3 regions of the Shewanella sp. 0m-8 genome follow, and region 3 is predicted to be linked to each of the others. Evidence: predicted binding sites of a transcription regulator. Region 3 holds the regulator's gene; each other region holds the start of a gene.
The links. Region 3 encodes sigma-54, which starts transcription at its own class of promoters, with help from an activator protein. Its sites were predicted from a motif close to GTTGGCACGNNNNTNGNNT; they were not measured.
Positions count from the first base shown of each region.

Region 1: a site for sigma-54 is predicted at 2,005-2,023, ahead of ACVBIO_RS01665 (P-II family nitrogen regulator). Genes of this name have one in related genera too.
Region 2: a site for sigma-54 is predicted at 1,552-1,570, ahead of ACVBIO_RS06725 (YccF domain-containing protein). Genes of this name have one in related genera too.

Region 1 is NZ_JBRIMB010000002.1:103,702-106,988, forward strand. Features, by position in the region: gene ACVBIO_RS01655 (hypothetical protein) at 1-201, opposite strand, end outside; gene ACVBIO_RS01660 (ammonium transporter) at 364-1,614, opposite strand; gene ACVBIO_RS01665 (P-II family nitrogen regulator) at 1,626-1,964, opposite strand; gene ACVBIO_RS01670 (isochorismatase family protein) at 2,231-2,773, shown strand; gene nrfA (ammonia-forming nitrite reductase cytochrome c552 subunit) at 2,863-3,287, opposite strand, start outside.
Region 2 is NZ_JBRIMB010000009.1:131,097-134,383, reverse strand. Features, by position in the region: gene ACVBIO_RS06735 (hypothetical protein) at 1-113, shown strand, start outside; gene ACVBIO_RS06730 (pyridoxal-phosphate dependent enzyme) at 375-1,289, opposite strand; gene ACVBIO_RS06725 (YccF domain-containing protein) at 1,618-2,025, shown strand; gene ACVBIO_RS06720 (substrate-binding periplasmic protein) at 2,402-3,115, opposite strand.
Region 3 is NZ_JBRIMB010000028.1:43,852-47,138, forward strand. Features, by position in the region: gene ptsN (PTS IIA-like nitrogen regulatory protein PtsN) at 1-409, opposite strand, end outside; gene hpf (ribosome hibernation promoting factor) at 412-699, opposite strand; gene ACVBIO_RS13780 (RNA polymerase factor sigma-54) at 729-2,192, opposite strand; gene lptB (LPS export ABC transporter ATP-binding protein) at 2,328-3,059, opposite strand; gene lptA (lipopolysaccharide transport periplasmic protein LptA) at 3,056-3,287, opposite strand, start outside.

The sequences.
Region 1 (3,287 bases), on a different contig from region 3:
ACCAAAAGGTAAGCTTTGCAATATTTGGATCTGTTGCTGATAACGAAGCGCTTCACGCCATGCATGCAGCCTTTGCACTTCATCCCTAACCGCAAATGCATCAAACGGCTCACTGGACTTTCGCACTATAACTTGGCCAGCGCTGGCACTTGTCGCCAGCGCCATAAGCAATATAGTGCTCAGTAGTTTCAATGCTTTCATAAAAGATCCATGCTCAACCCGCTGATAACTTACTTTAGCCTAATTCTGTTGAGCCTTAAACTCTCTGATCACATAACAATACATGAAACAAAAGAGCTTATACCCATAGGCATAAGCTCTTTATTTATATCACGGCTTGTAACGGTTGGTTACTCTGAAAGCCTAACTACCACTCTTAACCGATACAAACTCTGGATAAGCATCAATTCCGCAATCAGAAGCATCCATTCCATTATATTCTTCTTCTTCTGTAACACGGATCCCCATGGTCACCTTCAGTGCAAACCAAACCACAGTCGACGCTAAAAATACCCAGCCAAAAATTACGGCCGCGCCATATAACTGGGTCAAGAGTGAAGCATCAGCATTTGATACTGGCACTAATACCAGTCCAAGCAATCCTGCAATACCGTGAACAGAAATCGCACCAACTGGATCATCAATCTTGATCCTATCGAAGGCAACAATCGAGAACACCACTAAGCCACCCGCGACAGTACCAATCACACCAGCCATGACCAATGAGGGTGACAATGGATCCGCTGTAATCGCTACCAGCCCAGCTAAGGCACCATTTAAGATCATGGTCAAATCAGCCTTCCCCCAAATCAGTCGACATACAATCAGCGCAGCAATCGCGCCAAATGCTGCCGCCGAATTGGTGTTAACAAATATTTTAGCCACAGCGCTGGCATTCTCAGCATCCGATATCAAAAGCTGCGAGCCACCATTAAAGCCAAACCAGCCCATCCATAAAATAAACATACCCAGCGTTGCCATAGGTAAATTTGAACCCGGAATAGGGTTCACTTGACCGTTAGCGCCATACTTACCTTTACGCGCACCGAGCAGTAATACACCTGAAAGCGCTGCTGCAGCCCCCGCCATATGTACAATGCCACTGCCTGCAAAATCAACAAAACCAGCTTCAGACAGAAAACCGCCGCCCCATGTCCAATAGCCTTCAACAGGGTAAATTACCGCCGTCATAAATACTGAGAAACACAAAAATGCCCATAATTTCATACGCTCGGCAACCGCGCCAGATACAATAGACATTGCCGTAGCCACAAACACGACTTGGAAAAAGAAGTCTGACTCCAATGCATGATCAGCCCCTTCCCCTTGAGAGCCAATTAATGAGCCGAATGAGGGCAACCATCCCCCTTCGGCATTACCAACATACATGATGTTATAGCCCACAATCAGGTACATCACACAAGCAATAGAATATAGACACACATTTTTAGTGAGAATTTCAGTGGTATTTTTAGAGCGTACTAACCCAGCTTCTAACATGGCAAATCCTGCAGCCATCCACATGACTAGTGCGCCTGAAATCAAAAAATAAAATGTATCTAGGGCAAAGCGTAACTCTGTTACCGTCAGTCCCAACTTAGTTAAATCATCCATCAGCTTTCCCCTTACAGTGCTTCGTTATCAACTTCGCCAGTTCGAATACGGATAGCTTGCTCAAGATCCGTAACAAAAATTTTGCCATCGCCTATTTTCCCTGTTCTCGCTGCGCCAGTGATCGCTTCGAGTAACAGTTCTAGCCTGTCAGCTTTGATGGCAATTTCTAATTTCACTTTTGGTAGAAAATCCACTTGGTACTCTGCGCCACGATACAGTTCGGTATGGCCTTTTTGACGACCAAAACCTTTTACCTCTGTAACCGTCATCCCCTCAATGCCCACTTCAGCTATCGCTTCTCTAACATCGTCTAATTTAAATGGCTTAATTATCGCGCTTACCAATTTCATGGTTATCTCCCCAATTACATTCCCTATTTGCTTAAATATAATTCAAGCATTAGGCCAAAGTTATTAACCATTTGAATTCAACAAGATAAGATTTTACGCGCAATTAACACTGCATATTAATGCACCAAACAAGTGCAGGCATGCAGGGGCTGCACAAAGATAAAGCAGCAATATCGAGCCAGGTTAGACCTATTTCTAATTGGATAAACCAAACAGATCCGCTTTACTGAACAATTAACTCCCCTTGCAAAATAGAGAAGCCTAAGATGCTAAAAGCAGAAGAATGTGTATTGGTTGTGGTCGATGTACAAGGTCAACTCGCACGGGTTATGCACCAAAGTGAGCAACTGCATCGTAAGCTAGAGATATTAATTAAGGGGATACAGCTATTTGATATTCCAATTTTGTGGCTCGAACAAATACCACAGAAGTTAGGACGGACAAGTGAAAACCTAGCCCTGGCGCTGGCAAAAACCACAGAACCTATCGCCAAGGATCATTTTAGTGGGTGGCAAGCTGATACATTTAGAGAAAAGCTCAGCTCGATGGAGCGTAAGCAGGTTATCTTAGCGGGTATTGAAACTCACGTGTGTGTTTACCAGACCTGCAGAGATCTGTTAGATCATGGCTACCATGCTCATCTTGTAACTGATGCGATGTCGTCAAGAGAAGAGAGTAATAAGGTAAGCGGATTAGAGATGATGTTAAGTTATGGTGCAATGCAGACCAATGTTGAGTCACTACTGTTTGAGTTACAACATCAAGCTAATGGCGATCGTTTTAAAGCCTTGCTTAAACTCATAAAGTAAAAGCCAAAAAAAGCCCTCCGAAGAGGGCTTCTATGCTAAAGACTTATTCTAGACACTTAACTTATAAGCACTATATAGTGTCAGTAGACTTATTTGTAAGTCGCTTCACGCTTTTCAGCTTCTGCATCCCACTTAGGTAGCACAGTCTTCTTGAATTCAGCTTTATCAGCATTCATCTTATCCATATCCATACCTAGAGCCGCTTGCGCCTTAGCTTTAGTAGAGATATCTGGAAGAGCGATAGGCTGTGGTACGCCTTTCTTAGCAAGTAGTTGAGCTAGCTTAACGCGAGCATCAGCAGCTTTGTTTAGTGCTGTACCTAGTACACGTAGCGCTTCATCTGGAGCATGAGATGCTACACCATGAGAGGCGATTGCATAATCCCAGCGCCATTGACCGTGACGGATATCCAATAAGATTGGAGCCATTTCAGCTTCTGTTGCGCCGGCTTCCCAAGCTGCACCAGCTTCGAAGTGAGCTTTAACTAACTGCTCTTCAGCTTGAAGTTGGATCT
Region 2 (3,287 bases), on a different contig from region 3:
TCAACAAAACATCAATCGCCTTTACTGACAGTCAAGGCAAAAATAGACAAACATTTTCTAAGCGTACTGAAGCGCTTCAATTTATGAAATGGTTATTGTCTAGCAATAAATAAGCTAAAATAGTAAAAACTGACTCTTCGATACACCTCCTCTCACTCGTATCGAATGTTTGTCTTCATAGGCAAACGAATAGGACTGACACATCTACTCAGCTATTTAGTCACATTCATTTGGTTTAGGCTTTACCTAACTGCTTTACTTAACTGAAAGGTATCTAGCCTAACCAAATGGAATAATCTCTTCCTAACTCATATTCCAAAGCGTCTGTTACCGCTAAATCTTTAAATCTTACCAGTCATATTTACGTTTATATCTCAGAAGCTGTATTTACGTTTATATCTGGGGAGCATAGTTGCATTACCGAGTAACCCGCCTTGGTGAATATAAAGCATTGGTAAGCACGGCTCTGTATCAAGTAGTTTTTCAACACACATCCAGCCAAGTGGATCGTAAAGTAGTTCAAACTCAATACCTGACTCTGACACCTTGTTATACATATCGTAAAAAGGCTTATACAGCTTACCAAAATGATATTTTTTGCCTATATCAACAATCCTAGGGTGTAATTGCTCATTACTCACAAGAAGCCTAAACTGCTGTTTTAGATAATCGTTATCACCGACACAGGCGCACGTTAATACTTCGATGTGTGGCGCATATAACGCCATATATTCACTTAAAAATACCGCCGTTGTGCCCGTTCCCGAGGGGAGAAACACTCGTAACTCACTTAGCTGCTCACTCGCACACCAATCAACCACTTCTTGTGCCAATTTATGTACCCCATAGCGTGCATATTCACAGCGCCCTCCTTCAGGAACAAACAGTAGTTCATCATGATGGGGTAAAACATGTTGCTCAATATACTCAATACAGCTCAAATCTTGCCTATCCGACAACGTTGACACATCAATGACATTCGCACCGTTAGCGATGGCCGCGGCATAGTTACCAACCGTCGAGCTCAATACCTGTTCCGCAATATGGTCGACATAAAAATCGAGCCTTAATCCCTTAATTTTGGCTAATGCCGACATCGAATACAGAGAATTGGCTACAGGCGAGCCATGGCCGACTAAACCAGACTTACCTGGAAATTCATTATCAAGAAAATAGGCAAATTTACGCGCTTTATTTCCAGAAAATGCCTCACTTAACAGATCGTCACGTTTCACATAAACATGATTGCCATTAAAAGAGATGGTTTCTACCGGTGTGTTAGCTAACAAAGAAGTACTCACTCAGATCCCTGACGGTTAATTAATAATTTTTCCCAGTCTATTCTAAACCTTTGCCCCATTTGAGGTAAGAGAATTAATAACCTATCCACAGGATTAAAAGTAGCAACAACTCAATTTTTGCTCATAGCCGCAAAGTAAGCCTGCTGAAGACTCAATGTAAAAATCACTAATTATTAGTCAAAAGGCTTACCGATACTTTCTACTCACTAGCAAATTACAATTAAAAACGCTTAAATACAATAGCTTACATGTTGGCACGAAAATCGCTTAGATAAAAACATACCCTAAAGAGGGAATGAAAATTAAGGAGCCGTTAATGGCAGTACTACGTTTAGTGTTTAATATTGCTTGGTTTGTTTTAGGTGGTTTTGTTATGGGTCTAGCATGGTGGTTTGTAGGGCTACTGTGTTTTATCAGTATTATCGGCATTCCCTTCGGTAGAGCCTGCTTTGTAATAGGTGAAATGACATTCTGGCCATTTGGACAAGATTCAATCAATAGACGCACACTAACGGGCAGTGAAGATATAGGTACCGGCGCATTTGGCATGGTGGGTAATATTATCTGGTTCCTATTTTTTGGGATCTGGCTAGCTATCGGGCACATTGCTCATGCATTAGCTTGTGCGGTCACGATTATCGGGATCCCATTTGCTTTGCAACATCTCAAATTAGCGATATTGAGTTTAACCCCTATCGGCCAAACCGTAGTGGCAAAGGCCTAATGATCTTGTTAAGTAATAGGTATTGCAGCAAGGTTTTTGTGGCGAGTCGAAACTCAAATCTATCTTGAATGCTTATCTTGTGTAATCAGTTAACTAATGAAAAAAGTTAACTAAGCTTGCTCAATAATATTGAGCAAGCTTTTACGCATTCAAGGCGAACCTGTCAGGCTTTGATTTCGCTCAATATCATTCATCATGTAGGAGCTAACTGCTCAGCGATGTGGCCCAAAAGTCGCTGATTTCATTTGTTCTCATTGATAGTTTGATAAAGAAGACTTTTAATAAAGACTGTTTTTAATAAATAAGTATTTTAATAAAGACGATTTGGGGAGAAAAAGACTTGAGGTTTCATACCGGTTAACTCAGATAAATAACATCACTGAACCATATTTTTTTCTAGAATAGCCTTCACATCAATTTTGCTAAGACCTTGATTAAATCGCTCACGCCATTTACGCCCCGCTTCATTATTTTTAAATGCGATAAATAACTCTTTATAGGTCAAAAGCTTCTTATTAAATTGCAGTTTATGCTTTAGCGCCTTCATATTCGGTTGCGCCAAAATATACTGCAGAACATGCTCATCAATTATCGCACCGTCGATTCGACCAGTAACCACCTTGTTCACATTATGTTGATCCGATGCCACCGCCTCAAAAGGCTGCACTCCTTGTGCCATCATCCCATCCAGTTCTGGAGTATTGACATAACCTTCAACCACTCCGATAGTATAGTGATTCAAGTCGCTCTGCTGCGTCCAGCTGATAGGATGGGACTTTTGCTCTACTAAACCTAAGCCACTTCGCCCCATAGACTCAGAAAAAACAAACTTATCTGTTGGATATGCATATTCAGGAAGGTAACCAAGGTACTTAGAATTATTACGTGATGCCATTCTCACCGCTCGACTCCATGGGTAGAAATCTACAACAACATTATGGCCTACCGCTTTTAGCGCCGCTCGAGTCACAGCAATACATGCGCCTTGATGTTTTAATTGCCCTCCCGAGAAAGGGGGCCAATGAACAGAAGTCAAATACAGGGTATCGGCATAAGCTCCACCGGCACAGCATAAAGCCAATAGGCACACAGCAGCTTTAGCCTGCCTTTTAAAAAAGCCTGCCCAAGCCGTGCTCTTGTATCTCAAAACGCAAAGACTCGTTTTCACACCTTGCCTTTTCTATATTCAACGCCACACACCTGTACTCAAAGCTGCTGTTCAAAGCTACTTTTCAAAGCTAAGAGTCCGATGACCGCGTTTT
Region 3 (3,287 bases):
TGCTGGTCTTTCTCAACTGCTTAACCACCGCTTTATCGTTGAGTTTTTCAGCCATACAAGACAGTGTTGCTAAATGTTGCTCACACTGATCAGATGGCACCAATAAAGCAAATAGAATATCGACAGGCTGCTTATCGAATGAGTCAAATGGGATAGGAACTTCACATTTAACCAATACTGCAACTGGACGTTCTATATTCGACAGCCTTCCATGAGGAATCGCTATACCATTACCTATTCCCGTGCTACCCATTTTCTCTCGTGCCAAGAGACTTTCAAAGATCTCTTGTGAAGAAAGGGTTGGGTACTGGACAGCGGCAATGTCACTGATTAACTCCAGTACTTTTTTCTTACTGCCCGGAGTGGCGCAGGTAGTGCACTCCGGCTGCAGGATGGTACTTAGTTCCATCGTTAGTGTTTAGTCAGCTTCTCTTTGTGTTTAATAACCTGACGATCTAGTTTATCGATCAGGGAGTCTATTGCAGCATACATATCTGCATGTTCCGAAATAGCAAATACTTCCCCTTTTTTAAGGTGAATTTTAGCTTCGGCAATCTGCTGCATTTTTTGTACATTCAAAATAACGTGCACATTATTGATCTGATCGAAATGTCGTTCAAGCTTTGTAAATTTCTCTTCTACATAACCGCGTAGTGAATCGGTGATTTCGATGTGATGTCCTGTCAGGTTGATTTGCATTATCGATCCTCCATGTGCCTAATTTTGAGTTATAAACTCTTACGTTGGTTTGAGGGCGGGATCAGCATCGCTTCTCGATATTTTGCAATCGTACGTCTAGCAACTTTAATCCCTTGTTCAGCCAGAAGCTGGGCCATTTTGCTATCGCTTAACGGTTTCCTCTGGTTTTCAGCTGCGACTAATTTCTTAATAAATGCCCTAATTGCTGTCGATGAGCATTCTCCGCCATCGTCGGTACCCACATGGCTTGAGAAGAAATATTTTAGTTCAAAAATGCCCCTTGGGGTGTGCATGTACTTCTGTGTGGTAACACGTGAAATGGTAGATTCATGCATTTCAACAGCTTCGGCAATGTCATTGAGTACCATAGGTTTCATGGCTTCTTCACCGAACTCAAAAAAGCCTTGCTGGAATTTGACGATACAGTTTGTCACTTTCAATAAGGTGTCGTTGCGGCTTTCCAGGCTCTTTATAAACCACTTAGCTTCTTGCAGGTGGCCACGGATAAATTGACCGTCGGCCTGATTCGTTGTGCTACGCGCCATTGATGCGTAATGCTGATTAACATTAATCTTAGGCATATAGTCAGGATTTAGCTCTACCACCCAGCGACCTTTTTTCTTGCTGACAGACACGTCGGGAATGACGTATTCATCTTTACTGCGTGCAATGGCAAGCCCAGGTCTTGGGTTAAGAGTTTGGATCAGTGTGATCGCCTCACGTAAATCATCCTCTTTGAGTTTGGTTTTACGCATTAACTGCCTAAAATCACGCCCCGCAATAAGGTCTAAATAGTCTTTAATCAGTAATCTTGCATTTTCAATGTGCGGTGTATCTGCGGCATATTGTGCTAGCTGGATAAGTAGGCATTCACTTAAGTTGCGGGCGGCAACACCGATAGGATCAAAATGTTGAATTCGTTTTAAAACGGCTTCGACTTCATCGAGTTCAGTTTCAGGATCGCCCATCGCTTCGAGAATTTCGTCACAGCTCTGGGTTAAATAACCTCGTTCATCGATCGCATCAATAATCGCGGTGGCGATAGCAAGATCGTTATCTGAAAATGGGGTGAGGTTCTTTTGCCACTCAAGATGCTCATATAAGCCTTCGCTAGTCTCGCCTTGGAATGGCATGTCATCTTCACGACTTACGCCTGAGCTAGCATTAGAGGAAACGGTGTAGACTTCATCCCAAGTGGTATCCATAGGCAGGTCATCGGGCATGGAATCTTGGGTGAGGGCTTCGGAGGTGTCAACGCTTGCGCTATCTTGGGTGAGTTCACTATTAGAGTCATTTACAGAGTGATCTTCATCGTTGATCATATCGCCATCTGACTGCTCTTCATCTAGCTCCAGTAACGGATTAGAATCTAATGCTTGTTGGATCTCTTGTTGCAGCTCTAAAGAAGACAGTTGTAACAGGCGAATGGCCTGTTGTAACTGGGGAGTCATAGTGAGCTGTTGACCCATTTTGAGCTGGAGTGACGCTTTCATTTTACCGCTATTCCCTACACTGTAGTTAAACGTTAAAGCTCGTTGAACTGGCGAAGGTTGCTCAAAAACTCAACACGTTGATTTTTTTGGAAATAATTCCATATTGAGTTTTTCAGCTTCCATACTGTGAATTAACTATAGCCTGAATTGTTCACCTAAGTACACCGCTCGAACCTGTTGGTTGTCCAAGATTTCGGCAGGTGTACCTTCAGCAATCAGATTTCCGTGGCTTACTATGTAAGCACGCTCACAAACGTCCAAAGTTTCGCGAACATTATGATCGGTGATCAGTACGCCCAGACCGCGACTCTTAAGTTGTTCAATAATTTTTTTAATATCGATAACTGAAATGGGGTCAACACCCGCGAACGGCTCATCTAACAAGATAAACTTTGGATTAGCTGCGAGTGCCCGAGCAATTTCTACCCGGCGGCGTTCGCCTCCAGACAATGCCATACCTTGGCTGTCACGAATGTGAGTGATATGAAACTCTTCGAGTAGATGCTCAAGTTGTTCTTCACGTTGCTCGTTATTGATGTCATGACGAGTCTGTAAGACGGCCATGATGTTGTCACGTACTGACAGCTTTCTAAAAATACTGGCTTCCTGAGGTAGGTAACCGATACCTTTACGGGCGCGTAAATGCATAGGATCGAGCGTAAGATCGTCATCATCAATAAAGATCTTACCCTTATCACTCTGTACTAGGCCAACCACCATGTAGAATGTCGTTGTTTTACCTGCACCGTTTGGGCCAAGCAAACCAACAATCTGACCTGTCTTTACGGTTAAGCTAACATCTTGTACGACGGCACGATTTTTATAGCTCTTAGCAAGATTGACCGCTTTTAAGGTGATTTGGTTCATTGCTGTTCCTGCTTTTTCGCTGGCGATTCTGGTTTCTCTTCCTGATAGGTTTCAGGCTGAATAATGGTGATAACTCTGTCATCGCCCTTGCCAGTACTTTCTGCAATAAGCTGTTGCAAACTGATGTTGTATTTAATGCGGTTACCTGTGACCTGGCTACCGTCTTGCGCTAGGGTGGCTTCGCCGACTAAGGTGAGTGTGCGCGTAGCAAGTTCGTAGCGGATCTCT